2 regions of the Cryobacterium sp. MP_3.1 genome follow, and region 2 is predicted to be linked to the other one. Evidence: predicted binding sites of a transcription regulator. Region 2 holds the regulator's gene; the other holds the start of a gene.
What was found. The regulator HspR, encoded in region 2, represses chaperone genes until heat shock. The targets are predictions, from matches to a motif close to AAGTTGAGTCNNNNNGACTCAACTT.
Positions count from the first base shown of each region.

Region 1: a site for HspR is predicted at 10,755-10,779, ahead of RCH12_RS06460 (ATP-dependent Clp protease ATP-binding subunit). Genes of this name have one in related genera too.

Region 1 covers NZ_JAXCHV010000007.1:39,145-54,291, forward strand. Annotated here, with positions in the region: gene RCH12_RS06425 (NAD(P)H-hydrate epimerase) at 1-560, opposite strand, end outside; gene RCH12_RS06430 (1-phosphofructokinase family hexose kinase) at 894-1,856, shown strand; gene RCH12_RS06435 (hypothetical protein) at 1,889-2,206, shown strand; gene RCH12_RS06440 (DoxX family protein) at 2,247-2,705, shown strand; gene RCH12_RS06445 (TetR/AcrR family transcriptional regulator) at 2,709-3,308, shown strand; gene RCH12_RS06450 (HelD family protein) at 3,460-5,700, opposite strand; gene RCH12_RS06455 (glutamine synthetase III family protein) at 5,901-8,075, shown strand; gene RCH12_RS06460 (ATP-dependent Clp protease ATP-binding subunit) at 8,152-10,716, opposite strand; gene RCH12_RS06465 (hypothetical protein) at 10,908-11,516, opposite strand; gene RCH12_RS06470 (carboxymuconolactone decarboxylase family protein) at 11,573-11,890, opposite strand; gene RCH12_RS06475 (ATP-binding cassette domain-containing protein) at 12,090-12,887, opposite strand; gene RCH12_RS06480 (ABC transporter permease) at 12,884-13,942, opposite strand; gene RCH12_RS06485 (substrate-binding domain-containing protein) at 13,939-14,931, opposite strand; gene RCH12_RS06490 (DinB family protein) at 15,044-15,147, opposite strand, start outside.
Region 2 covers NZ_JAXCHV010000026.1:15,566-30,712, reverse strand. Annotated here, with positions in the region: gene RCH12_RS14490 (hypothetical protein) at 1-225, shown strand, start outside; gene RCH12_RS14485 (aldo/keto reductase) at 319-1,290, shown strand; gene RCH12_RS14480 (NAD-dependent epimerase/dehydratase family protein) at 1,287-2,288, shown strand; gene RCH12_RS14475 (aldo/keto reductase) at 2,317-3,201, shown strand; gene RCH12_RS14470 (putative quinol monooxygenase) at 3,198-3,500, shown strand; gene RCH12_RS14465 (LysR family transcriptional regulator) at 3,541-4,464, opposite strand; gene RCH12_RS14460 (heat shock protein transcriptional repressor HspR) at 4,628-5,041, opposite strand; gene RCH12_RS14455 (DnaJ C-terminal domain-containing protein) at 5,050-6,054, opposite strand; gene RCH12_RS14450 (nucleotide exchange factor GrpE) at 6,047-6,682, opposite strand; gene dnaK (molecular chaperone DnaK) at 6,682-8,550, opposite strand; gene RCH12_RS14440 (response regulator transcription factor) at 8,772-9,497, shown strand; gene RCH12_RS14435 (sensor histidine kinase) at 9,494-11,026, shown strand; gene RCH12_RS14430 (2'-5' RNA ligase family protein) at 11,026-11,505, shown strand; gene RCH12_RS14425 (Gfo/Idh/MocA family protein) at 11,545-12,654, opposite strand; gene RCH12_RS14420 (ThuA domain-containing protein) at 12,633-13,337, opposite strand; gene RCH12_RS14415 (Gfo/Idh/MocA family protein) at 13,334-14,527, opposite strand; gene RCH12_RS14410 (LacI family DNA-binding transcriptional regulator) at 14,639-15,147, shown strand, end outside.

The DNA.
Region 1 (15,147 bases), on a different contig from region 2:
GGCACGCTGCCATCGTCCACGCCGATGCCGCTGGGCAGGTCCACGGCCACGACCAGGGGCGGATGCTCACCGGCGAGGGCCGGCAGAAGAGCCGCCACAGTGCCGCGCGCCACTCCGCGCAAGGCGGGATTGCCGGTGGCCCCGGTGCCCAGGATGCCGTCGAGGATCAGGTCGGCCGAACGAGCGAGGCCTGTGACGACGTCGGGAGGTTCGTCCATCGGGCGCAGGTCAGCTCCGTGCGCGAGGGCCGCCTCGAGCGCTTCCCGGTGTGGGCGGTCGCTGGTAGGCAGGATGCAGAGGGTGGCGCCCCAGCCGGCCAGCATCTCCGCGGCGTACAAGGCGTCTGCCCCGTTGTTGCCCGACCCGGCCAGAACCAGCACGCGCGCATCCTCAACCGCTCCGCCATCCGATCCGCCGCGCCGCGCCGTGAGAAGGGCCGCTGCCTCGGTTGCGAGCGCACGGGCCGCCCGGGCCATGAGGGGTACTCCCTGCTCGAGGAACGGGGCTTCGGCCTCGCGCACCTGGGCTGCGGTGTAGGTCGGCACGGGTGAGGGATGCACGCCGCCACCCTACGCCGCCGGGGCGGCCCGACCCCGCGACGCTCAGCATCCGGTCAGAGAAGTGGATACCCCATGGGGTATTGTTGGGTCCTCCAGGCCGCCCGGCCTGGCCAACCAGAAGGAGTCCCCCGTGTGCCGAGCCGTGACCTGTAGAACCTGCGGAAAGACCACCTGGGCCGGCTGTGGTCAACACGTCGACCAGGTCATGCGGGGCGTCCCCCGAATCGATCGCTGCGCCGGACACCAGAAGGAGCCCTCCGGGGGAGGCTTCTTCACCAGGCTGTTCTCCCGCCGCTGACCGGCGAAAAGCGCTCACAGTCCTACGCTGGGGTCATGGATGTTCCCAGGCCGACAACGCTGCGACCGATACTCACTCTCACGGTCAACCCTGCCCTCGACGTCAGCACCTCGACGGAAAACGTGGTCGGTGAGCACAAGATGCGCTGCGGACTCTCCAGGCTCGACCCGGGTGGCGGCGGCATCAACGTCTCCCGCGTCATCCAGCGTCTCGGTGGCCAAACCCTGGCCATTTATGCAGCCGGCGGGCCGACCGGCGACGCCTACCGCAAGCTCATCGAAGCCGAAGGCCTCCCCACCGTGGTGGTGCCCATCGCGGGCAGCACCCGGGAGAGCTTCACGGTTGACGAGACGACCACCGGCAAACAGTTCCGCTTCGTGTTGCAGGGTCCGGAAATCACCGAACCCGAGTGGCGTGCCTGCCTCGCCCGGGTGGCGGAGTCGATCCCGCACGGCGGCTACGTGGTGGCCAGCGGCAGCCTGCCGCCGGGCGCGCCCGACGACTTCTACGCCAGGGTCGCCCGCCTGGCCCGCGAGCACGACGCGCGCTGCATAGTGGATGCGTCCGGGCCGGCCCTGGCCGCAGCCCTCGCGGAAGGGGTCTTCCTGGTCAAACCCAGCGGACGTGAACTGGGCGAGCTGGTGGGCTCGACGCTCGACACCGAAGAGAGCCAGATCGCCGCGGCAAGCACCCTCGTCTCCCGGGGATCCGCCGAGTTCGTGGCCCTCACGCTCGGCGGCAAGGGTGCCGTGCTCGCCTCGGCGGCCGGCGTGATGCGCTTGGCCGTTCCGCAGGTCACGGTGCAGAGCACTGTCGGCGCCGGCGACAGTTTCCTCGGCGCGTTCGTGCTGCGCATCGCACAGGGCCACGACCCTGCCGCGGCCTTCAGAGCGGCGGTCGCGGCCGGCAGCGCCACCGCGATGACACCGGCCACCGAGCTCTGCCACCGGGCCGACGTGGAACGACTGGAAGCCGAACTCGCCCTGGTCCCGGCCTGAGCGCCTCGGGCGGCGAGATTAGTGTTGTTCCCATGAAGCTGACCAGAATCGACCCGCCCGGTCGGAGCTTTTCCCGCTGGCTGACCGACGAAGAGGTGGGCCAGGTGCTGGCCGCGAGCCGTGGCTGGCGACTCGGGAGCGACGGCAGCGTCGTTGCCGGCACTCTGCGCAAGACCGTCATCGCCCCTTCCCTGGTCGCCCTGGGCGCCGCGGCAACCGCCAATCGGTGGATCAGCCGCCCCGCCAGGGCGGGTAGCGATGGCAGCGGGCCGACCCACATGATGTGGGGCGTGTTCGAGGCCCGCACCGACGCCGAAGTGGCCGAACTGGTGGCCGCCGCCCCGCGGTAGGCCGAGTCATTGACCCAGTGATCAATGTAGGGTGGGAGCCATGACCCTCCTCGCCTCGCAGAAGACCCGCGCCACGATTGTCCGCACAGTGTTGCGCCTGGTGCTCGGCGCTTTCCTGCTGCTCGCCGGCATCAGCCACCTCACCGTCAACCGGGAGGCGTTCCTCGCCCAGGTACCTACCTGGCTGCCGCTGGAGGGCGACTTCGTGGTCGTGGCCTCGGGAGTCGTCGAGATCATCCTGGGCGCGGCGCTGCTGGCGCTGGGCCGGTTCCGTGTGCAGGTCGGCTGGATCGTGGCCGCGTTTTTCGTCGCGATCTTTCCCGGCAACATCTCCCAGCTCGTCACCCAGACCGACTCATTCGGGCTGAACACCGACCTCGACCGCACCATCCGGCTGCTCTTCCAGCCCGTGCTGGTGCTCTGGGCGCTCTGGTCAACGGGCGCCTGGAAGGCGTGGCGCGAGTATCGCACCGGCCGGCGCACCGACGGCGGCAACTGACCCATGGGCGGACCCAAACTGCCCGAACAGGAACGCTGCGACGCCATCCTGACCGCCGCCTACCAGATCGCCCTCACCGACGGTCTTGATGCCGTCACCGCCCGACGCGTCGCCACCGCAGCGGGCATCTCCCCTGGCCTGGTGTTCTTCCACTTCCAGTCCAAGGACGGCCTGCTCCAGGCCCTGCTCGCGGTGCTGCTCGACGGCACCCTCGACGCGCTCACCGACCCGAGCCTGGCCGCCCTGGCACCGTGGGACCGCCTCGAACGGATGGTCAGGGTCGAGCTCGAACGCCTGGTCGAGCACCACGCGGGCGTGGAGTTGCTCTTCGCGTTCTACTTCTCCCGCCACGCCGACCTGTTTCGCGACCGCATCGAGGCCTCATTCGGGCGCTACCTGGAGGCGTTCCTGCCGGTCTGCCGCGAGGCGGTCGGCGCGGCCGGGTCCCCTGCCGGCGGGGAGGGCGTCTCGGGCGTCGACCTCGCGGCCACAGTCGTGGCGCTCATTCAGGGCGCCTCCATCCAGGCGATCCGCAACTCGGCCTTGATCAATTCCGAAGCGCTCCTCGCGACCATCAGGGCCCTGCGGCCGCGCGCCGCCTGACAAGCCGTCCTGAGGAGGCCGGCGCCGAGGCAGGCAGAGCGACCCGAGACAGGTCTCCCCCGACGTGCCTCAAAAACCCCTTCTGCACGCGTGAAGGGGACTAGTGCCCGGAGTGGGCGACGTCGGTGCGGCGAGGCAGCGCAGCCGGACGCTAGGGCAGGTCGCTCAGCCCGGCGGGCAGCGGACCGTCGCTCACGAGGTACAGGCGCTGGGTCGCGCGGGTCATGGCCACGTAGAGTGCTCCGGCTCCGCGTTCGGACGCCGCCACGATGGCGGTGGGGTCGACGACGATCACGGCGTCGAATTCGAGACCCTTGGAGTCGTGCGGGGTGAGCAACGCCACATCCCGCAGCAGACCGAGCGCCCCGCGGCCGACGATGTCGCCGAACTCGGCGTCGAGAGCCTCTGCGAGGGCATCGATGTGCTCCTCCACCACGATCACCGCGACAGTGCCGCCCACGCCCAGGGTGCGCTCCCGCCGCAGGGCGTCCAGGGCGTCCGTCACGATAACGACCGGCCAGTCGCTGGCGCGCACCGTGCGTGACGCCGTGATCGGCAGGCCGTGCGCCACCGCCATCTTCTCGGCGGCCTCGGCGATCTGGCTGGGGGTGCGGTAGTTCACCGTCAGCTCCTCCAGGCGCCACCTGTCGGCTTCGAACGAGGCCTCGAGCACGGGTGCGAGGGCCTCCCGCCAGCTGTCCGCCGCGGCGGCCGCGGCGGCCTGGGCGATGTCGCCGACGATGGTGAACGAGCGGCGCGGGCCGCGGCGCATGAGCAGCCGCCACTGCATGGGCGAGAGCTCCTGCGCCTCATCCACGATCACGTGCCCGTAGGTCCAGCTGCGATCCAGCGCCGCCCGTTCGGCCGTGGTGGCGCGGTCGCCGAGTTCGGCGAAGTTGTCGGCGAGGGCCTTCGCATTCACGAGTCCCTTGACGTCCATGTTCTTGATCGCCAGCTCGGCGTTCTCAATGTCGCGCTTGCGCTGTTCCTTGGCCTCACGCTTCTGGGCCGCGTCGACGGCGCTGTACTCGCCGAGGTGCTCGGCCGCCTCATCGAGCAGCGGGATGTCGGCGATGGTGAACTCGGCGTCACGCGGTCGGTGGAGCAGCGCGCGCTGCGCGGCCCGCCAGCGCGGCGTGAGCTCTTCCAGCCACTGCGGCCGGGCGTAGAGGTCCTGCACAAGCTTCTGCGGGGTGAGTGGCAGCCATGCGGTGTTCAGCGCCACCCGTACATCGTCGGCCAGCCGGAGGTCTTCGCGCAGCATCGGAAGGTCGGTGTCGTCCATCGACCGGCCCTGGCGCTGGAGCTGCTCGAGCCACTCGCGGGCCAGCGCGTTCAGGGCGTGCTTGACGAAGACGACGCGGGCCTCGTTGTGCGGCTTCCCGCCGGAGCGGGCGCGGTGGATGGCTGCCTCGATCAGCTGGGGCTTGAGCACCAGGGTGTCGCCGTTCACGAGCAGCTTTTGGGCGGCGGCCGGCACCTTCTGCCTGCTCTTCACGGCCCGAGCGATCAGGTCGGCCATGAACGTCTGGCCCTTGAGCGCGGCGACGGCGGGCGCGTCCTCGTGGCCGGCCTCGACGCCGGGGAACAGCTGGCCCACCGAGGCGAGCACCACCCCGGTCTCTCCGAGTGACGGCAGCACCGCCTCGATGTACTGCAGGAACGACGTGGACGGTCCGACGATGAGCACACCGGCGTTCTGCAGCCTGTCGCGGTGCGTGTAGAGCAGGTAGGCGGCGCGGTGCAGCGCCACGGCGGTCTTGCCGGTGCCGGGGCCGCCCTGCACGACAAGCACACCGTTCAGCTCCGAGCGGATGATGCGGTCCTGTTCGGCCTGGATCGTCGAGACGATGTCGGACATGTGCCCGGTGCGCTGGGCGGTCAGCGCCGAGAGCAGCGCCCCCTCGCCCTGATGCAGGTTGGCGGTGTCGCCCTCCAGCAGCGCCGCATCCAGAATCTCGTCTTCGATGCGGATGATGCGCCGGCCGTTGGAGAGCAGGTGCCGGCGGGAGCGGGCACCGAGCGGCGTCGCGGCGGTGGCCTGATAAAAGGCGCTGGCCTGCGGTACCCGCCAGTCGAGCAGGATCGGCTGCAGGTTCTCGTCGCGGAGGCCCACCCGGCCGATGTACCTGTAGACGGGTGCGCCGTCCTCCTCCGGGGCAGTCTCCAGCCGGCCGAAGGCCAGGCGGTCGTCCACCTCGCGCAACTGCACGATGCGGTCCTCGTAGGTGCGGGCAAAGGTGTCGCGCTCGGACCGGGACTGGTGGTTACCACCGACGTCGAGAATCCGCACGGCCTTCAGCTGGGCCTCGGCCTCCCGCTGCAGCGCGTCGAGGCGCGCGTACAGCGTGGCGACATAGTCCTGTTCGCGCGCGAGCTCCGTATCAACCACTCAAACACCCCTCAAATCAAACGACCAGTTTAGCCGCTGACGATGCTGCTGGGTTTCGACCCCCAACCGGGAGCACCGGCAGAGCGAATCCGTCACGCGGCCGAAATGTCCCCGGCATACACGCTCCCTAGGTTTGGGCTACCGGATTCCGCACCCCGTCGCGGACAGAGCCCGAATAGACCCGAATAGAGGGGTAAACCATGAGTGGAAATGCCATGCGCCTGCAGGCGATCAGGGATGTCGAGGCCTATGTGCCCCCGGCCGTCAGCTTCACCGACGCCGAAACCCCTGGCCAGATCTTCGGTGAGAACGTGTTCAGCAGCGTCGTCATGCAGAAGCGCTTGCCCAAGCTCGTCTACAAGTCGGTCATGGCCACCATCGAGCACGGTGCGATGCTGGATCCCCTGGTCGCCGACGCCGTCGCCTCCGCCATGAAGGACTGGGCGATGGAAAAGGGCGCATCGCACTACGCGCACGTGTTCTACCCGCTCACCGGCCTCACCGCCGAAAAGCACGACAGCTTCCTCGAACCCGTCGGCGACGGCACCGCGCTGGCCGAGTTCGCCGGCAAGACCCTCGTGCAGGGCGAGCCCGACGCCTCCAGTTTCCCCAACGGCGGCCTGCGCAACACCTTCGAGGCCCGCGGCTACACCGGATGGGACGTCACCAGCCCCGCCTACGTTCTGGAGAACCCGAACGGCAACACCCTGTGCATCCCCACGGTTTTCGTCTCGATGACCGGCGAAGCCCTCGACCACAAGACGCCGCTGCTGCGCTCGCAACAGGCGATGGGCGAACACGCCGAGCGTATCCTGCGCCTGTTCGGCCACGTCGAGCCGGCCAAGGTCGTCGCGTTCTGCGGCCCTGAGCAGGAGTACTTCCTCGTGGACCGGCACTTCTTCCTGGCCCGCCCCGATCTGCTCAACTCCGGCCGCACCCTGTTCGGCGCCAAGCCGCCCAAGGGCCAGGAATTCGACGACCACTACTTCGGTGCCATCCCCGAGCGGGTGCTCGGTTTCATGATGGACACCGAGCGGGAGCTGTTCAAGCTCGGCATCCCCGCCAAGACCCGGCACAACGAAGTCGCGCCCGGCCAGTTCGAGATCGCGCCGATGTTCGAACGCGGCAACATCGCCGCAGACCACCAGCAGCTGCTGATGACCACGTTCAAGACCATCGCCAAGAAACACGGCATGGAGTGCCTCTTCCACGAGAAGCCCTTCCAGGGAGTCAACGGCTCAGGCAAGCACGTCAACTTCTCGCTGGGCAACAACCAGCTCGGCAGCCTGCTCGTCCCCGGCGACAACCCGCACGACAACGCCCAGTTCCTGGTTTTCTGCGCCGCGGTCATCCGTGCCGTGCACAAGTACGCCGGTCTGCTGCGGGTCTCCGTCGCCTCGGCGACCAACGACCACCGTCTGGGCGCCAACGAGGCCCCGCCGGCGATCATCTCGATCTTCCTCGGCGACCAGCTGGCGGATGTCTTCGAGCAGATCGCCAAGGGTCCCGCGACCTCCTCGAAGGACAAGGGCACCATGATCATCGGCGTCGACACGCTGCCCCAGCTGCCGACCGATCCCGGCGACCGCAACCGCACCAGCCCGTTCGCCTTCACCGGCAACCGGTTCGAGTTCCGCGCGCCGGGCTCGATGCAGACCGTGAGCGGCCCGATGGTGACGATCAACACGATCATGGCGGAGTCGCTGGACTACATCGCCACCGACCTTGAGGCGGCCGTCGCGGCCGGCACCGACTTCGACACCGCCGTGCAAGCCCTGCTGACCCAGATCATCACCGAGCACGGCGCCATCGTGTTCAACGGCGACGGCTACGCGGACTCCTGGCCCATCGAGGCCGAAAAGCGGGGGTTGGCGAACCTGCGGACGACGCTGGACGCCCTGCCGGAGCTGATCACCGAGTCCGCCCTGGAGCTGTTCGAGAAGTACCGGGTGTTCAACCACCGGGAGATGCACAGCCGCTATGAGATCGGTCTGGAGCAGTACGCGCTCACCATCGGTGTTGAGGCCCGCCTCACCCTCGAGATCGGCTCGACGCAGATCCTGCCGGCCGCGATGCGGCACCAGACCGAGGTGGCACTCAACATCGGCGCCGTCAAGGCCGCCGGCGGGGATGCCGACATAGCCGCCCTGTTGGAAGTGAGCGCTCCGATCGCCAAGCTGCGCACCGCCCTGGTCGTGCTCAAGGACGTCCTGGCTGCCGAGTCCGGCAGCGCGCTGGCCGAGGCAGAGCACGCCAGGGATGACCTGCTGCCGGCCATGAGCGCCGTGCGCGCGGCGGCCGACGTGCTGGAGGGCATCGTGGCCGATGACCTGTGGCCGCTGCCGACCTACCAGGAGATGCTCTTCATTCTGTAGCTTCCACGAACAGGCCGAACGCAGAAACGCCCCGGCCGGACCCGTCAAGGTCCGGTCGGGGCGTTCTCATCCGCGGCTACGCCGCCAGCGGCATCCGTGCCGGTTCGGACGCCACGTGCAGGGCACCATCGGCCACGGTAACGGCCACCACTCCCGCGACGCCGAGCTCTGAAGCCACCAGCAGGTCGGCGATTCTGTCGTCGAGCTGACGCTGGATGACCCTGCGGAGCGGCCGCGCGCCGTACTCGGGCTCGTAGCCGTTCTCGGCAATCCAGTCCACGGCCGCGTCGCTCACGGTGAGCGCGTGTCCCTGGGCGTGCAGCCTGGCCTCGGTCTGGTTCAGCAGCAGCCGCACAATCTGGCGGAGCTGGGGCTGATCGAGCTTCCGGAACAGCACGACCTCGTCGATGCGGTTGAGGAACTCGGGCCGCATGGCCTCACGGAGCTTGGCCATCACCCGGTCCCGCAGGGCCTTCTCCGACCCGAAGCCGTTGTGCGCTCCGTCGAGGTCGGCGGTGAAGCCGAGCGCGCCGCTGCGGCTGGCGAGCACCTCGGAGCCGATGTTGGACGTCATGATGATCACGGTGTTGCGGAAGTCCACAGTGCGGCCCTGGCCGTCAGTGAGGCGGCCGTCGTCGAGCACCTGCAGGAGCAGGTTGAAGACGTCGGGGTGCGCCTTCTCGATCTCGTCCAGCAGCACCACCGAGTAGGGGTTCCGCCGCACGTGTTCGGTCAGCTGGCCGGCCTCGTCGTAGCCGACGTACCCCGGAGGAGCACCGACCAGGCGGCTCACGGTGTGACGTTCACCGAACTCGCTCATGTCGAAGCGCAGCATCGCCTTCTCGTCACCGAACAGTGACTCGGCCAACGATTTGGCGAGCTCGGTCTTGCCCACCCCGGTGGGGCCGAGGAACAGGAAGCTGCCGACAGGCCGGGAGGCATCGCCCATTCCGGTGCGGTTGCGCCGTACGGCCTTGGCGATCACGGTCACCGCGTCCTCCTGCCCGATGACCCGCTGGTGCAGGTCGTGCTCGAGCGTGGCGAGGCGTTCGCGGTCGCCCGCGGTGAGGCGGCTGGCCGGGATGCCGGTGGCGCGGGCGATGATCGCGGCGATCTCGGCCTCGTCCACCACGGCGGACGGTGCCGGCTGTGACGCATCCTGGGCGGCCTCGGCCGCGGTGATCTGCTCCGCCAGCTGCTCGGTCTCGTCCCGCAGGCGGGACGCCTCCTCGTAGGCCTCGGCGGCGACCGCGATGGTCTTGGCCGTTTCGAGGCCGGCCCGCTGTTCGCGCAGGCCTTCGATGTCGACCCTCGAGCCGAGCGCTAGACGCGCTCGGGCGCCGGCCTGGTCGATCAGGTCGATGGCCTTGTCGGGCAGGAACCGGTCTGGAACGTACCTGGCGCTCATTTCGACGGCCGCGCGGATCGCGGCATCCGTGTAACGCACCGAGTGATGCTCGGCGTAGCGGCCCTGCAAGCCGGCGAGGATCTGCACCGCGTCGTCGATGCTGGGCTCATTCACCCGCACGGGCTGGAAGCGCCGTTCGAGGGCGGGGTCCTTCTCGACCTTGCGGTATTCGTTGAGGGTGGTGGCGCCCACGACGTGCAGCTCACCGCGCGCCAGGCGCGGCTTGAGGATGTTGCCGGCGTCCATTCCGCCCTCGCCGGCACCGCCGGCACCGACCACGGTGTGCAGCTCGTCGATGAAGACGATGATCTGATCGCTGCGCTCGCTGATCTCGTCCATGGTCTTGGTCAGGCGTTCTTCGAAGTCGCCGCGGTAGCGGGTGCCGGCGAGCATGGCGGGCAGGTCGAGCGCGATGACGCGCTTGCTGCGCAGCTGTTCGGGCACCAGGCCGTCGACGATGGCCTGGGCCAGGCCCTCGACCACGGCGGTCTTGCCCACGCCGGCTTCGCCGATCAGCACCGGGTTGTTCTTGGTGCGGCGGGAGAGGATCTCAACGGTCTGTTCGATCTCGTCGCTGCGGCCGATCACCGGGTCGAGCTTGCCGGAGCGGGCACGCTCGGTGAGGTCGATGCCGTAGGTGTCGAGCATCGGGGTGTCTGAGGCACTGTCGGCGGCCGAGCTGCCGGCCTGGGCCTCGTCGTCCTCGGCCTGCTGGGCGCCGGCCTGCAGTGACTCGGCCGTGACGCCGGACTCGGCGAGCACGCGGGCGGCGGGTGAGTCCTGGTTCACCACGAAGGCGAAGAACAGGTGCTCCGGGTCGATGTAGGTGGAGCCGAAGGCGCGGGCCACCTGGTGAGCATCCAGCAGGGCGCGCTGTGCCGAGGGCGTCAGACCGGGCGCGGACTGGGACTCACGGTCGCCGGACTCCGGCAGGCGTTGGTCGGCGGCGGCCGCGATGGCGGCGGGGTCACCACCGGCACGGCGGATGGCCGAGGCGGCGGGTTCCTGTTCGACCATCACCCGCAGCAGGTGCAGGGCGTCAACGTGGGCGTGACCGTGGGCGACGGCGAACTGGGCCGCCTGCACGAGGATCTCGTGGGTGCGGCGGCTGAGGAGCCGGGTGATCTCGATGGGGCGGCCGGACTGCGCGGCGCGCTGGCCTTGCAGGTAGCGGGCCAGGAACTCGTCGAACGAACCGTTGTCGGAACCGGTCGGGCCGAAGTATGTAGGCAAGGAAACCTCCTGGGAATCTGAACGAGGAGGAAACCCAAAACTTGAGTGACCTCGACTCAAGTCAACGTTTGGGCGCGCGTTTCATTCCCGCGGCATCCTGAGATTTCCCTGAATCCGCGCTCGCAATGCGTCCGGCGGACGCCGAAGTCACTGCCGCCGGGCGCACGACACACGGGCCGGGTCACCGGGTTTCAGGAGGTGAGGTCGGCGCACTCGGGTGCAGCTCGGAAGGCCTGGCCGAGGGTGCTGGAGGTGTCCTGGGTTGCCGTGGTGATGGTCTGAGCGGCGGCACCCACGTCGGAGAGCACTGTACCGGTGTCACCGACGAGCGTCGCCAGCGCATCGACCAGGGTGGCCCCGCTGGTGCCCTCCACCGCACTGGCGCTCGCCCGCAAGGTCGTGAACGACTGATCGACGGTGTCGATCGACTCCTGCACGGCCAGGAGCTCCGGGTCGTCCCCGAGATTCTCCGGGGGTGACTTCACAGTGTCGACCAAGGCGCTCACCGAGGCCGACACGGTATCCATCTGGTTGGACACCGCGGTACCCACCGAATCGCCCCCGGTGACCGCCGCCGTCGCCAGCCCCTGAACGTCGGTCTGCACGGTCGATACGTCGCTGCAGACCGTGCCCGCCCAGGTGATCTGTGCATCTGTCGGAGGTGACGCCGTCTGACCGGGTGACGGGGTGGCCGTTGCGGCCGATGGCGACGAACTGCTCGGTGTCGGATCGGTGCCGTCGGCGGGCGCGCATCCGGCAAGGAGCACCAGCAGGGCCATGAAGACGATGGGCTTTCTCACTGGGGGTGCTCCTCACTGGATCTGCCGCACGACGCGGCTGCGGTGGACTCTGGGCGTTACTGGGTGTCGCCCTCGGAGTCGAGTTGGATCGCGAGGTCGAAGGCCTCGACGATCTTGCGAGCCGATGACAGCAACCGTGGCGTGCCCACGATCGGGGCAACGGCGATGAGAACGTCCTCGATGTCGCCGGCGGTCAGCCCGACCTCCGCTGCCGGTCCGACGTGCATGAGGTATGAACCGACCGGTGCATCCACGGCCACCAGGGCCGCGATCCGGGCGATCATCAGCGTGCGCGGATCGAGGTCGGTGCGGGCCAGCGAGACAGCGTTGATCTCTGCCGCCGCATCCAGTACCGGGGTTGTTCCTGTGGCCATGGGTATCGCTCCATTTCCAGGGTTGGACCCTGTTGGTGTTCGCGTTTTCCGGATTCTTCGGTGTTCGACGGGCGCACCACGACGGCACGCCGGCCTCACGCCGCAGACGGTAGCAACCAATCCGCGTCCCGCCGATGGCGCCGTTCCGGAATCGTCCGAAACGGATGAGGCGTGCCCGACCCCGCGCTGGCCTGGCGGATCAGTCCCGCTCGAGCTCCCGGGCCAGGGACTCCAGTTCCGCCCCGCCGGCCATCAGCCGGGTCAGCTCGTCGATGGTGATGCCTTTCCGGTCGAACTCGCCCAGGCTGGCCCCGCGGTTGAGCACCAGGAACCTGTCCCCCACCGGGTACGCGTGGTGCGGGTTGTGGGTGACGAACACCACGCCGAGGCCGTGGTCTCTGGCCTGCGCCACGTAGCGCAGCACCACCCCGGCCTGCTTGACGCCCAACGCCGAGGTGGGCTCGTCGAGGATGACGACCCTGGCACCGAAGTAAATGGCCCTGGCGATGGCGACGGATTGCCGTTCGCCGCCGGACAGGGTGCCGATGGGCTGGTCGACGTCACGCAGGTCGATGCCCATCCGGCCCAGCTGCGCGAGCGTGATCGCGCGCATCTCGGCAACCTTGAGGCGGGAGAACGGGCCGATCCCGGCGCTGAGTTCGGCGCCGAGGAAGAAGTTGCGCCACACCGGCATCAGCGGCACGATCGCCAGGTCCTGGTAGACCGTGGCGATACCGGCGTCGAGGGCGAGGCGCGGACCGGTGAAGCGGACCGCCACCCCGTCGAGCAGGAGTTCACCGGAAGAATGCGGGTGCACACCGGCGAGGACCTTGAGCAGGGTCGACTTGCCCGCGCCGTTGTCGCCCAGCACGCAGAGCACCTCACCCGCGCCGACCGAGGTGGAGATGTCGCTGAGCGCGATGACCGACCCGTAGACCTTGCCGACGCCGCGCACCTCGAGGATGGGCGTTGGCCGGGTTGTTCCTGCGGCGCTCATGCGCGCACCCCGGCTTGGCGGCGCACCGAGAGGTTCACCAGCACGGCGAGCAGCAGCATCCCGCCCAGGAAGGCCTTGAGCCAGTTGTTGTCCCACTGGGCGAACACGATGCCCTGCAGGATCATGCCGTAGATCAGCGCGCCGAGGGCGGCGCCGATCGCGGACCCGTAACCGCCGGTGAGCAGGCAGCCGCCGACCACGGCGCAGATGATGTAGATGAACTCCTGGCCAATGCCCGTGGTGGCTTGCACCGTGGCCACGTCGAAGAGCGAGAGCATGCCCACCAGCCAGCCGGCCGCCGCCGTGCCCATGAACAGGCCGATGCGGGTGCGCTTGACCGGCACGCCGGTCTGTACGGCGCTCTGCAACTGCCCGCCGATGGCGAAGATCCAGTTGCCGTACCGGGTGCGCAGCAGCAGCCAACTGGCCACGGCGGTGATGCCGAGCCACCAGAAGACCGACACCTTGAGGTTGACGCCGAAGACCGGGATCGTCGAGCCGAAGATCGCCTTTCCGGCGTCGAAGCCGGGCACCAGGGTCATGCCCTGGATGGCGACCTGGCCGGTGACGAGCTTGGTCCCGGCGAGGTTGAGCCCCTGCAGGATGAAGAAGGTGCCCAACGTGACGATGAAGCTGGGGATGGCGGTCTTCACGACCAGGAACCCGTTGAAGGCGCCGACGGCGAGGGCGATCAGGAGGGCGAGCAGCATCGCGAACCACAGGTTCATGCCCCACTGGGTGGTGAACGCGCCGACGAGCAGCCCGGTGGTGCCGGTCATGGCTCCGGCCGAGAGGTCGAACTCGCCGCCGATCATGAGCATCGCCACGGCGACGGCCATGATGCCGAACAGCGACGCGGAGTAGAGCCAGGTGGCCGCACCTGCCGGCGACAGGAAGGATGTCGTCGCCACGGAGAAGTAGCCGAAGATCACCAGGGCGGCGACGAGGGCGCCGATCTCCGGGCGACGCAGCAGCCGCACCATCGGATGCGTGCGCGTCAGGCGCTCGTCCGGCGACGCATCCGGCGCGGAGCCCGGTGCGGTCAGCATCGTCATCGGGTGCCGTTGCCGGCGAACGTCGCCACCTGCTCGGCGTTCTCCTTCGTCACGAAGCCCGGCCCGGAGTAGACCGGCTGGCTGCCGCCGACGACGTTGCCGTTGGTGTAGAACAGCTCGAAGAAGTCCACCGGCAGATAGCCCTGCAGGTACGGCTGCTGGTCGACGGCGAAGAGGATGCTGCCGTCCGAGATGAGGCTGGTGACGTCGGCGGAGACATCGAAGGTGCCGATCTGGGCGTCGCTGCCGGCCTCGGCCACGGCCTGCGCGGCAGCCACACCCACCGCGGAGTTGAGGGTGAGCACGCCGTCGATGCCGGGGTCGGCCAGCAGGGCGCTCGTGATGGTGCTCTGGGCCTCCGCGACGTTGGCGATGTCGACCTGCACGTTGGTCAGGCTGCCGTCGAGGGTGTCCGCGGCCCCACGGCAACGGTCCTCGAGCCCGGCGTTTCCGGCCTCGTGGATGACGCAGATGACCTTTTTCGCCGACGCCGCGGCGAGCTGGCTGCCGGCGCCCTGACCGGCCAGGTACTCGCCCTGGCCGATGTGGGTCATGGCGCCGAGCGCGGCGGACTCCTCGGCTCCGGAGTTGATGGTGATCACGGGAATGTCGGCGGCCACGGCAGCCGTGACGGCACCGCGCAGGCCCTCGGGGTTGGCCATGGACACGATGATGCCGTCGACCTTGGCGGCGATCGCCGTCTCGATCAGCTGGCTCTGCTTTTGCACATCGGGGTCACCCTGGTAGGTGACGGTGGCGCCGTAGCGGTTTCCGGCGGCCTCGGCGCCGGTCTTCACGACGTCCCAGAACGCGTCGCCGGGAACCGAGTGCACCACGAGAGCGTAGGTGCGGCCGGAGTCGTCGGCCGGGGCTGCTCCGGCCCCCGAGCCGGCTCCGGCGACGGGCTGGCCGGTGCAAGCGGTGAGGGCGAGCAGGGCGAAGCCGGCGCTCGCGCCCAGGAGGGTCCGGCGGGCAGAGATTCTCGACACGAGTGGCATCGTCCTTCGGGTTCGGGCGCGTAAACAGCTTGGCCTTTTCAGGCGCAGTCCACTTTAGGCGTCCGAACGGCGAATACCGCAGTCGGGCTGCAGCCCCACGGCCTCAGGCCGGGCGGGCGGCCTGCTCCACCCGGTTCCGGTAGCCGGCCCACCAGTCGGCGTCTCCCGACGGCAGGTTCTCGTTTCCGGCCCGCAGCCCGGCAGCCC
Region 2 (15,147 bases):
CTCACCCCCGGCACGGTGGTGGATCTGCCGTTCACGGTCGAAACACCCGCGGGCCTGCCGGCACCATCGTTGTCCATCGGCAACCTGCACGTGCGCTGGGAAATCCGGGCCGTCGTCGACCTGCCCCTGCGCCTGGACCCGCGGCTCTCGCTCGACCTGCTCGCCGTCACGGCCAGCCGGCAGCCGAGTGATTCCGGCCTCCCCGGGGCCCTCGACACCGACTGAGCACCGGTCTCACCGGGATTGAGAAGACGGACTGCTGGATCGCATCCGGTTCTCCTGTTGGACAGTGGGCTCCGAGCGGAGCAGCCTGAGGGTATGGAATACACACACCTCGGTCGTTCCGGCCTGTCCGTTTCGCGTCTGTGCCTCGGCACCATGAACTTCGGGCCCGAGACCGACGAGCCCACCTCGTTCGGCATCATGGACGCTGCCAGGGCGGCGGGCATCAACTTCTTCGACACCGCCAACGTCTACGGCTCCAAGCAGGGCCGGGGCGCCACCGAGAGCATCCTGGGCCGCTGGTTCGCGCAGGGCGGCGAGCGCCGCGAGGACACCGTCCTGGCCACCAAGGTCTACGGCACCATGTCCGACCGGCCCAATGACGGCAAGCTGTCGGCGCTCAACATCCGCCGCTCCCTCGATGAGAGCCTGAAGCGCCTGCAGACCGACCACATCGACCTGTTCCAGTTTCACCACGTGGACCGGGACACCCCGTGGGATGAGATCTGGCAGGCCATGGAAACCGCCGTCGCGCAGGGCAAGGTCCTCTACGCCGGCAGCAGCAACTTCGCCGGTTGGCACATCGCCACCGCGCAGGCCGAGGCCCGCAAGCGCAACTTCAGCGGGCTGGTGAGCGAGCAGTCGCTGTACAACCTGCTCAAGCGCGACATCGAACGCGAGGTCATCCCCGCCGCCCAGGCCAACGGGATGGGAATCCTGCCCTGGTCGCCGCTGGACGGCGGCCTGCTCGGCGGTGTGCTGCGCAAGGAGCGCGACGGCAGCCGCCGGGTCTCCGGGGCCAACGCCGAGAAGCTCGAGAAGAACCGCGCGGCCATCGGCGCCTACGAGGACTTCGCCGCCGAACTCGGCACCGAGCCCGGCGACCTGGGCCTGGCCTGGCTGATGCACCAGAGCGCTGTGACCGCACCGATCATCGGTCCGCGCACAATGGAGCAGCTCGAGGCCGGCCTGCGCGCCGTGGACCTGAAGCTCGACCAGGCCGCGCTCCAGCGCCTCGATGAGATCTTTCCCGGTTACCGCACCGCGCCGGAAGACTACGCCTGGTGAGCGCCGGACTGAGTGTTCTCTTCATCGGCGGTACCGGGGTCATCAGCACGGCCGCGGCCGAGTTGGCCGTGGCCCGTGGCCACCGGCTGACCGTGCTCAATCGCGGCCAGTCCGCCCTGCGCAGCGTTCCCGACGCGGCCGAGGTGCTCACCGTGGACGTGCGGGACGCGGCCGCGGTTGCGGCGGCGCTCGGAGAGCGTCGTTTCGACGTGGTGGTGGACTTCGTGGCGTTCACCCCTGAGCACGTGCGCGCCGACATCGCCCAGTTCGCCGGCCACTGCGGGCAGTACCTCTTCATCAGCTCGGCCTCGTCGTACCAGAAGCCGCCGGCCGCCCTGCCGGTGCGGGAGTCCACTCCCCTGCACAACCCGTTCTGGTCGTACTCCCGCGACAAGGCCGCCTGCGAAGACGTGCTCATGGCGGCGCACCGGGAGCAGGGCTTCCCGGTCACCATCATCCGCCCGTCGCACACCTACGACCGCACCCAGATCGCGCTGCTCGGCGGCTGGACCGACATCCACCGCATGCGCACCGGTCAGCCGGTGGTGGTGCACGGCGACGGCACGTCACTGTGGACCCTCACCCACAGCACCGACTTCGCCAAGGCGCTCGTGGGCCTATTCGGCCGGTCGCAGGCCGTGGGCGACAGCTTCACCATCACCTCGAACGAGTACCTGCCCTGGGACGCCATCTACGCCGAGTACGCCCGCGCCGCGGGCGCCCCGGCGCCGCAGATCGTGCACGTGGCGAGCGACACCATGGCGGCGGCCAACCCCGAGTGGAGCGGCCCGTTGCTGGGTGACCGGTCTCACTCGGTGATCTTCGACAACAGCAAGGTCACCGCACTCGTACCCGATTTCGTGTGCACCACCCCGGTCGCGCTCGGCTTCCGCGAGGCAATCGCCTGGTACGACGCGCATCCCGATCACCAGGTGGTGGATGCGGCGCTGAACGCCACCCTCGACGAGCTCGTCACCGCGCACTCCACCCTTTCCTGATTATCCGCAGCACTCGATTGGACACCCTATGAAGACCCGACTCATCGGCGACCGTACCGTCAGCTCCATCGGCCTGGGCGGCATGCCCATGTCGATCGAGGGCCGACCGGACGAAGCCCGCTCCATCGCCACCATCCACGCCGCCCTCGAGGAAGGCGTGACCCTGTTCGACACCGCGGATGCGTACCACCTGCACGCCGACGAGGTGGGCCACAACGAGTCGCTCATCGCGAAGGCCATCGCCTCGTGGGCCGGCGACGCGTCCCAGGTCATCGTGGCCACCAAGGGCGGGCACCTGCGGCCCGGCGACGGCACCTGGTACGTCGACGGCCGGCCCGAGTACCTCACGCAGGCCGCCGAAGCCTCGCTCAAGCGCCTCGGCGGCGACGCGATCGACCTGTACCACCACCACCGGCCCGACCCCGCGGTGCCGTACGCCGACTCGATCGGCGCCATCCGGGACCTGCTCGACGCCGGCACCATCCGCCTGGCCGGTATCTCCAACGCCAACCCGGCGCAGATCCGTGAGGCCTACGACATCCTCGGCGGCCGGCTCGCCAGCGTGCAGAACCAGTACTCGCCCGCGTTCCTCAGCAGCCGGCCCGAGCTCGACCTCTGCACCGAGCTCGGCGTCGCGTTCCTGTCCTGGAGCCCGCTGGGCGGCATCAAGTCAGCCGCCGACCTGGGCACCGCCTTCGCGCCGTTCCAGCGGGTGGCGGATGCCCACGGCGTGAGCCCGCAGGTCGTCACGCTGGCCTGGCACCTGGCCGCGTCGCCCGGGGTGATTCCCATCCCCGGTGCGAGCCGACCCGAGAGCATCCGTGACTCGGTGCGCGCAGCCGACCTGACCCTGTCAGACGAGGAACTCGCCACCCTGTCGGCCGCTCTGAACGACGCCGCGGTGACGGCATGACCGCCATCGTGCACCTCGACCTGCGCCTCGACCCGGCCGCACTCGAGACCGTCCCGGCCCTGCTGAACGAGGTCCTCACCGCGACCCGCGCCTGGCCGGGCAACGAGGGACTCGAGGTCATCGTCGACGACGCCGACCCCGCCCACGTGATCGTTGTCGAGCACTGGGCCACCGCCGCCGACCACGACGCCTACGCCGCCTGGCGCACCACCCCGGAGGGTGTCAGTCGGCTGGGTGAGGTTCTCGTTGCCCCGCCGGTGAAGACGGTCTTCTCCGGCCGGATCCCGCTGGCCCTCTAGCCGGTCAGCGGGCCGGTCAGCGGGCCGGTCAGCCGTCCGGTCAGGCGGCCGAGCCGACCGCGTCGACGGGCTCGAGGGCGGCGGCCGCGGCGGCGACGTCTTCGAGCAGCTGCTCGAGGAACGCCGACGCGGCCGGGCTGGGCTCGTCGGCGACCGCCACGGCCACCGCCCACTCGGGCACGGTCGCCGGCAGCGGCACCGCCACGAGGTCGTCGGGCCGTTTCAGCGCGAAGCTGGTGGGCACGATGGCCACGCCCAGGTTGTAGCCCACCAGTTCGAGCAGCGGATGCACGTCGTTGACCTCCATCGCCGCCCGGTACTCGAAGCCGGCGGCGGCGAACGCCCGCCGGGCGAGCATGTGCGCGCCCCAGCCGGCCTGGAATCCGATCAGCGGTTCGGTGCGCAGGGTCTCCAGGTCGGCCTCGGCCAGGCCCGCGACGGGGTGGTCCGGGTGGCAGAGCACCACCATCTTCTGGCTGCTCAACCGGTGCAGCCGCACTCCGGGCGGGGTGTCCCCGGTCACCACGACCAGCGCCACATCGGTGGTGCCGCTGGCCACCCCCTCGATCAGCTCCACGGAACCCAGCTGGCGCAGCCGCACCTCCACCCCCTGGTTCGCGGTGCGGAAACGGGCGAGCTCTGCGGGCAGGTCCACGGAGCCCAGGCACGGTTCGGCGCCCACGGTGAGGCGTCCGCGCATGAGGCCGCGTACCGCGGCGACGGCGTTCTGGGCCGCGGCCGCGCTGGCCAGGGTGCGAAGCGCATCCGCCAGCAACGCCTGGCCGGCGGCCGTGAGCTCGACCCGGCGAGTGCTGCGGATGAACAGCGAGGTGCCCAGCTCGATCTCCAGGGCCCGGATCGACGCGGACAACCCGGACTGGGAGATGTGCAGCAGCTCGGCTGCCCGGGTGAAGTGACGTTCGTCGGCGACCGTCACGAAGTGTTCAAGCTGGCGCAGTTCCATTCAGCAACCCTACAACTCAGTAGCTCGCCGTCGAGAAGGCCACACACTGACCCGACCGTGCGGTTCCGCGAGTTGCCCCCGTGCGGACGAGTTGCCCCGGCGCACCGGGGTAACTCGACCGCAGCAGGGCAACTCGGCGGAGACCACGGCTCGCGAGGTCTCGCTACTTGTCGAGGGGGCGCCAGATCACCATTTGGTTGGAGCGGCGGGTGCGGGTACCGGCGCGCATCGAGATGACGTCACCGGCCGAGCCGGCCGCGAAGACGCGGCGGCCCGGTCGGTTGAGCAGTTCGTCGGCCAGGGCCGCTTCCAGGTCGCCCACCCGGCTTTCCAGGGCCCGCACGGTGTCTTCCAGCGCGAGGATGCGCCGGATTCCCTCCAGGCTCACACCCTCGGCACCCAGGTCCGCGATCTCCCGCAGCCGGGCCACGTCGCGCATTGAGTAGCGGCGCGAGCGGCCCGGCGTGCGGCCGGGGCTGACGAGCCCCATCCGGTCGTACTGCCGCAGGGTCTGCGGGTGCATACCCGCCAACTCTGCGGCAGTGCTGATCACGAAGACCCGGGTGTTCTCATCCATGACCGGTGTCAGCCCTTGGCCCTGGCGAGCAGTTCGTCGCGCGGGTTCTCCTTGGGCAGCGCCTCGTTGAACGCGAGCAGCTTCTCCTCGGCGTCCTTCGACAGGTGCGACGGCACGGCCACCTGAACCTCGGCGAGCAGGTCGCCGGTGCCCTTCGGGGTGACCACACCGCGACCCTTGACCCGCAGCACCCGCCCACTGGGGGTGCCGGGCGCGACGCGCAGCTTCACCGGCGGCCCACCCAGGGTGGGCACCTCGATGGTGGCGCCGAGGGCTGCTTCGGCGAAGGTCACCGGCACGTTCACCCGCAGGTTGAGTCCGTCGCGTTCGAAGACCGGGTGCTTGCGCACGGTGACGGTGAGCACGATGTCACCGTTCTCGCCGCCGTCCGGGCTGGGTTGCCCCTGCCCGCGCAGCTTGATCTTCTGCCCGTCGGCCACGCCGGCGGGAATCTTGACCTTGATCGACCGACCCTCCTGCGTCTGCAGGGTGATCTGGTCGCCGTGGGTGGCCGTGATGAAGTCGACCGTGGTCGACGCGACCACGTCGCGCCCCCTGGTCGGCCCGCCCGCGCCACGGAAACCCCCGGTGGGGGTGCCGAACCGGCCACCACCCTGGGCGCCGCGGCCGAACATGCCGCCGAGGATGTCGTCGAAGCCGGCCTGCTCGTAGGAGTAGCCCTGCTGTTGCCGGGCTCCTCCACCGAACATGCCGCCGAAGACGTCATCGAAGCCGCCCTGCTGGCCGCCCTGCCCGGGGGCGGTGAAGCGAGCTCCACCGCCCATCGCGCGCACGGCGTCGTACTCCTTGCGCTGTTCGGGGTCACCGATGACCGAGTGGGCCTCGCTGATCTCCTTGAACTTCGCCTCCGCCGCGGGGTTACCCGGGTTGGAGTCGGGGTGGTACTTGCGGGCCAGCTTGCGATATGCCTTCTTCAGGTCGGCCGCGGAGACGTCCTTCGACACCCCGAGAACCTTGTAGAAGTCCTTGTCGAACCAGTCCTGGCTAGCCATCGCTCGGTACCTGCACGACGACCTTGGCCACCCGCAACAGCGAGGACCCGAGGTAGTAGCCGGTCTCGACGACGTCGCCGACGGTTTCCACGTCGATGTCGGGCGTGGGCATCTGGAAGATGGCCTCGTGCACGGTGGGGTCGAACACGTCGCCGACGGTGCCGTACGGCTTGAGGCCGATGCGCTCGGTGCTGGCGCGCAGCTTGGCGGCGATGGTCGCGAAGGCGGTGTCGCCCTCGAGGTCGCCGTGCTTCTCGGCCCGGTACAGGTCGTCGAGCACCGGCAGCAGCACCTTGACGACTTCGCCGGTGACGCGCTCGCGCTCGATCTCCCGGTTGGCCTCGGTGCGCTTACGGTAGTTGGCGTACTCCGCGGTGACCCGCTTGAGGTCGGCGAGATGCTCGCTGGAGGGGTCGGATGCCTCGAGGTCGGCCGCGTCCAGGATGTCCTGCACGGTCAGCTCGTCCTCCTCGATGCCCGCGGCGTCAGCCGCGTCGACGAACTCGGCCGGAGCGGCCGCGTCGGAGTCCGGCCCGCCCGCCGCGGGGGCGCCCGATTCGGGCGCTCCCGCAGCAGCAGCAGACTCGTCTTCAGGACGGTTCTCGTCCGGACGGTTGGCGTCGCTCATTACTTCTTCGCTTCGTCCTCGTCGTCGACAACCTCGGCGTCGACAACGTCTTCGTCGGGGTTGCCCGACTCGGCGGTGGGCTGGGCGGTCTCGGACTCGCCGGCCGCGGCATCCGCCTGGCTGGAGGCGTAGATGGCCTCGCCGAGCTTGCCCTGGCTCTCGGTGAGCTTGTCGAACGCGGTCTTCACAGCGTCGTCGTCGTCACCGGCGAGAGCGGACTTGAGGGCGTCGACGTCGGCCTGGACCTCGGTCTTGACCTCTTCGGGCAGCTTCTCGTCGTTCTCCTTGATCAGCTTCTCGATCGAGTAGGCGAGCTGCTCTGCACCGTTGCGGGTCTCGGCGGCTTCGCGGCGGCGCTTGTCCTCTGCGGCGTGCTCTTCACCCTCGCGAACCATGCGCTCGATGTCTTCCTTGCCCAGCGCGGTGCCGCCGGTGATGGTCATCGACTGCTCCTTGCCGGTGCCCTTGTCCTTGGCGGACACGTGCACGATGCCGTTGGCGTCGAGGTCGAAGGTGACCTCGACCTGCGGGATGCCGCGCGGGGCCGGCGCGATGCCGGTGAGCTCGAAGGTGCCCAGGTTCTTGTTGTCGCGGGTGAACTCGCGCTCGCCCTGGAAGACCTGGATGGCCACGGACGGCTGGTTGTCGTCGGCCGTGGTGAAGGTCTCGCTGCGCTTGGTGGGGATGGCCGTGTTGCGCTCGATGAGGCGCGTCATGATGCCGCCCTTGGTCTCGATGCCGAGGCTCAGCGGGGTGACGTCGATGAGCAGGACGTCCTTGCGCTCGCCCTTCAGGACACCGGCCTGCAGTGCGGCGCCGACGGCGACGACCTCGTCGGGGTTGACACCCTTGTTCGGGTCCTTGCCACCGGTCTCGGCCTTGACGAGCTCGTACACGGCGGGCATGCGGGTGGAGCCACCGACGAGAACGACGTGCGCGATGTCCTCGACCTTGACGCCGGCCTCACGGATGACGTCCTGGAAGGGCTTCTTGGTGCGGTCGAGCAGGTCTTCGGTCATCTTCTCGAACTGGGCGCGGGTGAGCGTCTCGTCGAGGTTGGCCGGGCCGTTCTCGGTCAGCGAGAGGTACGGCAGCTGGATGCTGGTGGACATGCTCGAGGAGAGTTCCTTCTTGGCCTGCTCCGCGGCTTCCTTGAGGCGCTGCTTGGCGATCTTGTCCTTGGAGACGTCGACGCCGGTGGAGTCCTTGAAGCGCTTGATCAGGTGATCAACGATGCGCTGGTCCCAGTCGTCGCCGCCGAGGCGGTTGTCGCCGGAGGTCGAACGCACCTGGATGGTGCTGAAGTCGTCGTCCTTGCCCACCTCGAGGAGGGAGACGTCGAAGGTTCCGCCACCGAGGTCGAAGACCAGGATGAGCTCGTCTTCCTTGCCACGGTCCAGGCCGTAGGCCAGGGCGGCCGCGGTGGGCTCGTTGATGATGCGCAGCACGTTGAGGCCGGCGATCTCGCCGGCTTCCTTCGTGGCCTGACGCTCGGCGTCGTTGAAGTACGCCGGAACGGTGATGACGGCATCCGTCACCTTGTCGCCCAGGTACTGCTCGGCGTCGCGCTTGAGCTTGGCGAGGATGCGGGCGGAGATCTCCTGCGGGGTGTACTTCTTGTCGTCGATGTCGACGGTCCAGTCGGTGCCGACGTGGCGCTTGACCGACGAAATGGTGCGGTCCACGTTGGTGACGGCCTGGCGCTTGGCGGTCTCGCCGACGAGCACCTCGCCGTCCTTGGTGAACGCGACCACGGAAGGCGTGGTGCGGAAGCCTTCAGCGTTTGCGATGACGGTGGGTTCTCCACCCTCGAGTACGGCCACCACCGAGTTGGTGGTTCCGAGGTCAATGCCGACTGCACGAGCCATGTGAGAGTATCTCCTTCAAAGTTTGGGTTCAAGGCCTGTTTCAAAGACTTGAGTGTTGCTGGCTCAAGTGTGCCACCGCCCAAAAACCTAAGTCAAGCCGGGGCCGCCAAAGTTGAGTCGATGAGGCTCAACTCCCAGCATTCTCACAAGAAGTGGGACAATGGCGTGTGCCGCCCTCGACCTCACCCGATCCCGCCGCGGACTCCGTACGCCGACGCGCCGTGCTGGCGAAGCTTCCGCGGATCTCCCGGCTCGACGGCTCCGCCATCCGGGTTCTCCTCGTCGACGACGAGGACACCCTCACCAATCTGGTGAGCCTGGCGCTGAGTTATGAGGGCTGGATCGTGGACGTCGCCCACACCGGGCAGGCCGCCCTGCGGGCCTACCGGGAGAACCGGCCGGACGTCGTGATCCTGGACATCATGCTGCCGGACACCGACGGATTGAGCGTGCTGCGCCACCTGCGCTCCGGCGGCTCCACCACGCCGACCCTGTTCCTCACCGCCAGGGACTCCGTGGATGACCGCATCATCGGCCTGACCGCCGGCGGTGACGACTACATGACCAAGCCGTTCAGCCTCGAGGAACTCGTGGCCCGGCTGCGCGGGCTGCTGCGCCGCACCGTGCAGGCCGTCCCCGAGGAGCAGGCCGCGCTGGTGGTGGGCACCCTGACCCTGGACGAAACCAGCTACCGGGTGCGTCGCGACGACGCCGACATCATGCTCACCACGACCGAGTTCGACCTGTTGCGCTACTTCATGCGCAACCCGATGCGGGTGCTGAGCCGGGCGCAGATCCTCGACGAGGTCTGGAACTACGACTTCGCCGGGCGCGGAAGCATCGTGGACCTCTACGTGTCGTACCTGCGCAAGAAGATCGATGCGGAACGCGCCCCGATGCTGCACACCGTGCGGGGCGTCGGCTACATGCTGCGGCCCGCGGAGTGAGCGCGGTCGGTTCGTCGACGGCTCCCCCCGAGCACGGCGCGACGCCCTGGACGCTCCGCCGCCGACTGGTGGTGGGAATCGCCGGCGTCGTGGCAGCGGTGCTTCTGGGCATGGGCCTGCTGAGCATCGCCGTGTTGAGCACTTCCACGAACACCGTGGCCGACACCCAGCTCACGGCGTCGCTGTCGGCGCTGAGCCAGTCCGTCGACAAGTACCGGGGTGCGCCCGCCGGCGGCAGACACGGGCACGGCGGCGGCGTGGCCAAGTCCTTCGTCGACTTCGTCGGGCACGGGCGCGGCACCGTGATCGCGGTCGTCGCTGACGGTGTGGTCGCCGACTCCGCCCTGTTCTCGGGAACCGGCGCCGTTGTGCTCTCGACCGACGCTATCGAGGCGATCGAGCTTGCCGTCACCGATCTGGAGTCGGACGGCGAGAACCGCAGCCTGAACCTGGGCGACCTCGGCAGCTACCGCGTCGCGACAGTCGTCAACGACGGTGAGCTGCTGGTGGCCGGCGTACCGCTCGAGGCCGCCGAGATGGCGTTGCTGCACCAGGGCCTGGCCATCGCCGTCTTCACGGTGCTGGCCCTGGCCGGAACCGTGCTGGGCACGATTCTGGTCGTGCGGCTCGCCCTGCGCCCGCTGGCCCGGGTGGTCGAGACCGCCGTCGAGGTGACCGCGCTGCCGCTGGCCGTGGGCGACCACGGCATCTCCACCCGCCTCGCGGCCGCGGACACCGATCCCCGCACAGAGACGGGCAAGGTGGGTGAAGCCCTCAACCAGCTGCTCGACCACGTCGACACCGCCCTCAGCGTGCGGGCCGCCACCGACCGGCGGATGCGCCGGTTCGTCACGGATGCCTCCCACGAGCTGCGCACCCCGCTCGCGGCCATCCAGGGCTACGCCGAACTGACCCGGCAGGACAGCGCCGAGCTGCCCGAGATCACCGAGTATTCGCTCGCCCGCATCGAATCCGAGGCCCGGCGGATGAGCTCGCTGGTGGGCGACCTGCTGCTGCTCGCCCGTCTCGACGAGGGCCAGGACCTGCACGTGGAAGACGTGGACCTCGCCGACCTGCTGCTGACCGCGGTGAACGACGCCAGGGCATCCGCGCCGTCGCACAGCTGGCTCGCCGAGGTGCCGGACACTGCCGTGGTCGTGCGTGGCGACCGGGAACGCCTGCACCAGCTAGTGGCGAATCTGCTCTCCAATGCCAGGGTGCACACCCCGCCCGCCAGCAGCGTGACCGCGCGGCTGCGGGTGGGCTCGCCCGGCATGCCGGTGCAGCTGAGCGTGCAGGATGACGGGCCGGGCATCACCGCGGATCTGCTGCCGGTGATCTTCGAACGCTTCGCGCGCGGCGACGCCTCCAGGACCCAGGTGTCCGGCGGCCCCCGCAGCACCGGCCTGGGCCTGGCGATCGCCCTGTCGATCGCCGAGGCGCACGGAGGCACCATCCGGGTGCGGTCCTCCCCCGCGGGCACCGCCTTCACGGTCACCCTGCCCACCCCGGGCACCCGGCGCCCGTGATGCCCCGTCTGGTGGTGGTGCTCCCGGTGCTGCCGCTGCGGGTGGGCGCCCGCTTCGCCGTGGCCGAATGGCCCCTGCACGTCACGGTGCTGGCGCCGTTTCTCACGGATGCCGACCCCGGCGACGTCGGCGACGCCATCCGTCTCGCGGTCGCGAACCAGGCGCCGCTCACCGTCGTCGCCGGCGAGGACGCGCTGTTCGGGCGGCGGCACACCATCCCCGTCACGATGCTGCTCCCGCACGAGGGCCTCACCCGGCTGCACCACACCCTGGTGGACACCCTGCGCCCGTTCGCGGCCGCTCCGGACGAACCGGCCTTCACCGGCGACGGCTTCCGCGCCCACGTGACGCACAAGCCGCCCGCCCGCCTCCACCCCGGCCAGTCCCTCACCCTCGGTCAGATCGCCCTGGTGGACATGCTCCCCCGCACGCATGAGGCCGGCCGCACGGTCCTGGCCGCCACCAGTTTCGCGAACTGAGAGAAAAGCCCCGAAAACTCGAGGTTTCCGGGGCTTGACTCACAGTTCGCGAGGGTTCCAGACCTCCCGATCGGTCAGCGGCACCGGAAGGGGGCGCTCGGTCGTGGTGGTCAGCTCGAGGCGGCGCCCCTCGGCGGCCGACTGCAGCAGCGAGGTCATCACGTCGAGGGAATGCAGCGCGATGTCACCGTTCGCGCGGGCCGCACGGTCGGGGCCGGCCGCGATGAAGTCGAGCAGGCCGACTCCGCGGGCGCTGTCCAGGTAACCTGCCGCCGTCGGCAGGGGCCGCCACCGGGTAGCCCCGAGCTCGAAGAGGCGCGGCTCGCCGTCGAAGCGGTTCGGGTCTGGCACCGAGAGGGTGCCGTTCTCCCCGTGCACCTCGAGGGGCGCCGCGTCGGTGGCGACGCCGTCGAAGCTCGTCGTGATCGTGGACAGGGCGCCACTGTCGTGCTCGAGCACCCCGGTGATGTGCGTGTCGACGTCGACCGGGATCACCGTGCCGGCCCGCGGGCCCTGCGTGATCGTGCGCGTGCCCCGCAGCCGGCTGGCCGCGCCGGTGACCGAGCGCACCGGCCCGAGCAGGTGAACCAGGGCGGCCACGTAATACGGGCCCATGTCCAGCAGCGGGCCGCCGCCGCTCTGGTAGTAGAAGTCGGGGCTGGGGTGCCAGCGTTCGTGCCCCGCTGTCACCATGACGGCGGATGCGGCCAGCGGGCGCCCGATCAGGCCGTCGTCGATCGCGTGACGAGCGGTCTGCAAGCCGGTACCGAGAACGGTGTCCGGCGCGCTGCCCAGGTCCACCCCGGCGGCAAGCGCCGCGGCGACGATCTCGCGGGCGTCGGCCATCCGGGCGGCCAGCGGCTTCTCCCCGTAGACGTTCTTGCCGTGGCCGATCGCGGCCAGCGCGATCTCGGCGTGCGCGGCCGGGATGGTGAGGTTCAGCACGGTATCGACCTCGTCGCTGGCGACCAGCTCGGACACCGACAGGGCTCGCGCGTGCGGCAGCCGGTCGGCCAGGGTTCGGGCCCGGGCGGTGTCGAGGTCGGCGACCGCCGTGATCCGGATCCGGGCGCTGTCGGTGAGAGTGTCGAGGTAGGCGGCCGAGATGTTGCCCAGGCCGACGATTCCTAGGCGGTGCGGGTGACCCACAGCATGCCCCTTTCGATGATGGTGCGCACGTTCGGGTCGGCGAGAACCTCCGGGCTGTGCCCCGCGGTGCTGACGCATAGGCGACCCGCACCCCAGAGCCGGGTCCAGACGGCCGGCGAGGTGATGGGCCGGTGCCAGGGCTCCCAGTCGGGCGCCGGATGGGTCGTGGTGGCGAGCACATCGATGAGGTCGTCGTGCAGCACCCAGTACTGTTCGGTGCACAGGTCGAAGTCGGCGAGGCCGGCGGTGATCGGATGCTCCCGGCCGAGCGGCGTCATCTCCACCGTGTAATCGAGGTAGTTGTTCTCCTGCGCGCCGTCGACCCGGTCCGCGGGCGGTTTGCCCGGGTGGGTGGCGAACTGGCCGCCGATCAGCTGCAGGTAGTCGGCGGAGGCCCGGAAGGAGTCGGCGATGCCGCCGTGCCAGCCCGTGAGACCGGTGCCGGCGGCCACCGCCGCGCGAAGGCCCGCGACCTGGTCGCCGCTGATCTCACTCATCGTGACGCTCTGCACGATGAGGTCGAACCGGGCCATCCGCTCGGCATCGGCGTAGATCTCGGGCGACTCCTCGATCTGCACCGCGTAGTCGTGTGCGGCGAGGAACGGTAGGAACATCTCCGTGGCGGCGACGGGGTGGTGGCCGTCCCAGCCTCCTCGAACGATCAGGGCGTTGTGCTGGGTCATGCGGTTCTCCGTTCCACGGGCGTCATCTGGGATCTGGCCTTGGCGCTCGCCTCGACGGCGGCGAGAACCCGTTGCACATCGAGCGCCTCACTGAAACCCGGCGAGGGAGCGGTTCCGGCGCCGATGGCGGTCACGAAATCGACCATCTGGTGGGTGAACAGGTGCTCGTAGCCGAGGCCGTGCCCGGTGGGCCACCAGTTGGCGACGTAGGGATGCCCGGGATCGGTGACGACGATGCGGCGGAAACCCTCGGCCTCTGGGTCGGAACCGCGGCCGTCGAAGTACTCGAGTTCGTTCATCCGCTCGAAGTCGAAGGCTATCGATCCGCTCTCGCCGTTGATCTCGATGCGGTTCGCGTTGCGACGGCCGGTGGCCATCCGGGTGGCCTCGAACACTCCCAGGGCCCCGCCGGAGAAGGTGGCGGTGAAGGCCATCGCATCGTCGACCGTGACCGGCCCGCGGGCCGCGTCGGGGTCGGCGACACCGCCGAGTCCGGCCGCCGCGGCGCGCTGCGGACGTTCGGTGACAAAGGTGCGCAGGGTCGCAGAAACCTCGGTGATGCTCTCGCCGGTGAGCCACTGCGCGGTGTCGATGCTGTGGGCGCCGATGTCGCCGAGCGCCCCGGAGCCGGCCCTGGCCTTGTCCAGCCGCCAGCTGAGCGGGGCCGCGGGATCACTCAGCCAGTCCTGCAGGTAGTCGGCCCGCACGTGCCGGATGGCGCCCAACCGGCCCTCGGCGATGAACCGGCGCGCCAGCGCCAGCGCCGGCGTGCGGCGGTAGCTGAAGCCGCACATCGACAGCACGCCGGACCGGGCGGCCTGCTCGGCGGCCTCGGCCATCGCCACGGCTTCAGCCACGGAATTGGCCAGCGGCTTCTCGCACAGCACGTGCTTGCCGGCAGCGAGGGCGGCCAGGGCGATCTCGGCGTGGGTGTCACCCGGAGTGCAGATGTCGATGACGTCGATGTCGTCGCGGGAGACGGCGTCGCGCCAGTCGGTCGACCACTCCTGCCAGCCCAGTTTTGTGGCCCGCGCGGCGGTGGTGTCAGCGGACCGGCCCACGAGCAACGCCAGTTCGGGTTCTCGGGGAAGGTCGAAGAATCTCGGCGCCGTGCGCCAGGCCTGCGAATGAGCCGCGCCCATGAACGCGGTTCCGATCAACGCCACCCGCAACGGGGTCCGGTCTGCCATTCGCGCTCCCTCAGTCGACACCATCGTCGGACGCTTGTCCTCTGCGAGGATGGCAGCACCAGCACCACCCCGGCACCTTTTTGCGCAAAAATGGTGGGAGGAGGCAGGGTGATGGGCGACACGGCACGGGTGACACTCAGTGATGTCGCCGAGCGCGCGGGAGTGTCCATCGCCACCGCCTCACGCGCCCTGGCCGGGCGCGGGGAACTGGGTCTGGCCACCCGGGAACGGGTTCTGGCGGCCGCGACGGCGCTGGGCTACGACCGGGGCACGTCGTCGCGCGGCCGGCCCAGCACCCTGGACACGCGATTGATCGAGCTCGTGCTCGGCTCCTTCGACGATGCCTGGACCGACGAGGTCACGGCGGGTGCGCGGCGCAGCGCCTTCGAGCACGGCTACGACCTCGTGCTCACCCTCGAGCGGGACGACCCCGCCGACGACTGGCCCGCGCGGGTCGCCACCCGCCGGCCGTCCGGGGTGATCCTGGGCCTCATCCGGCCCACCCGTCGGCAACTCACCGAGCTGCGCGGGCTGAGGATCCCGCTGGTGCTGTTGGACCCGCGGTCCGACCCCAACGGCGAGCTGGCCAGCGTGGGCACGACCGACCACCAGGGCGGTTA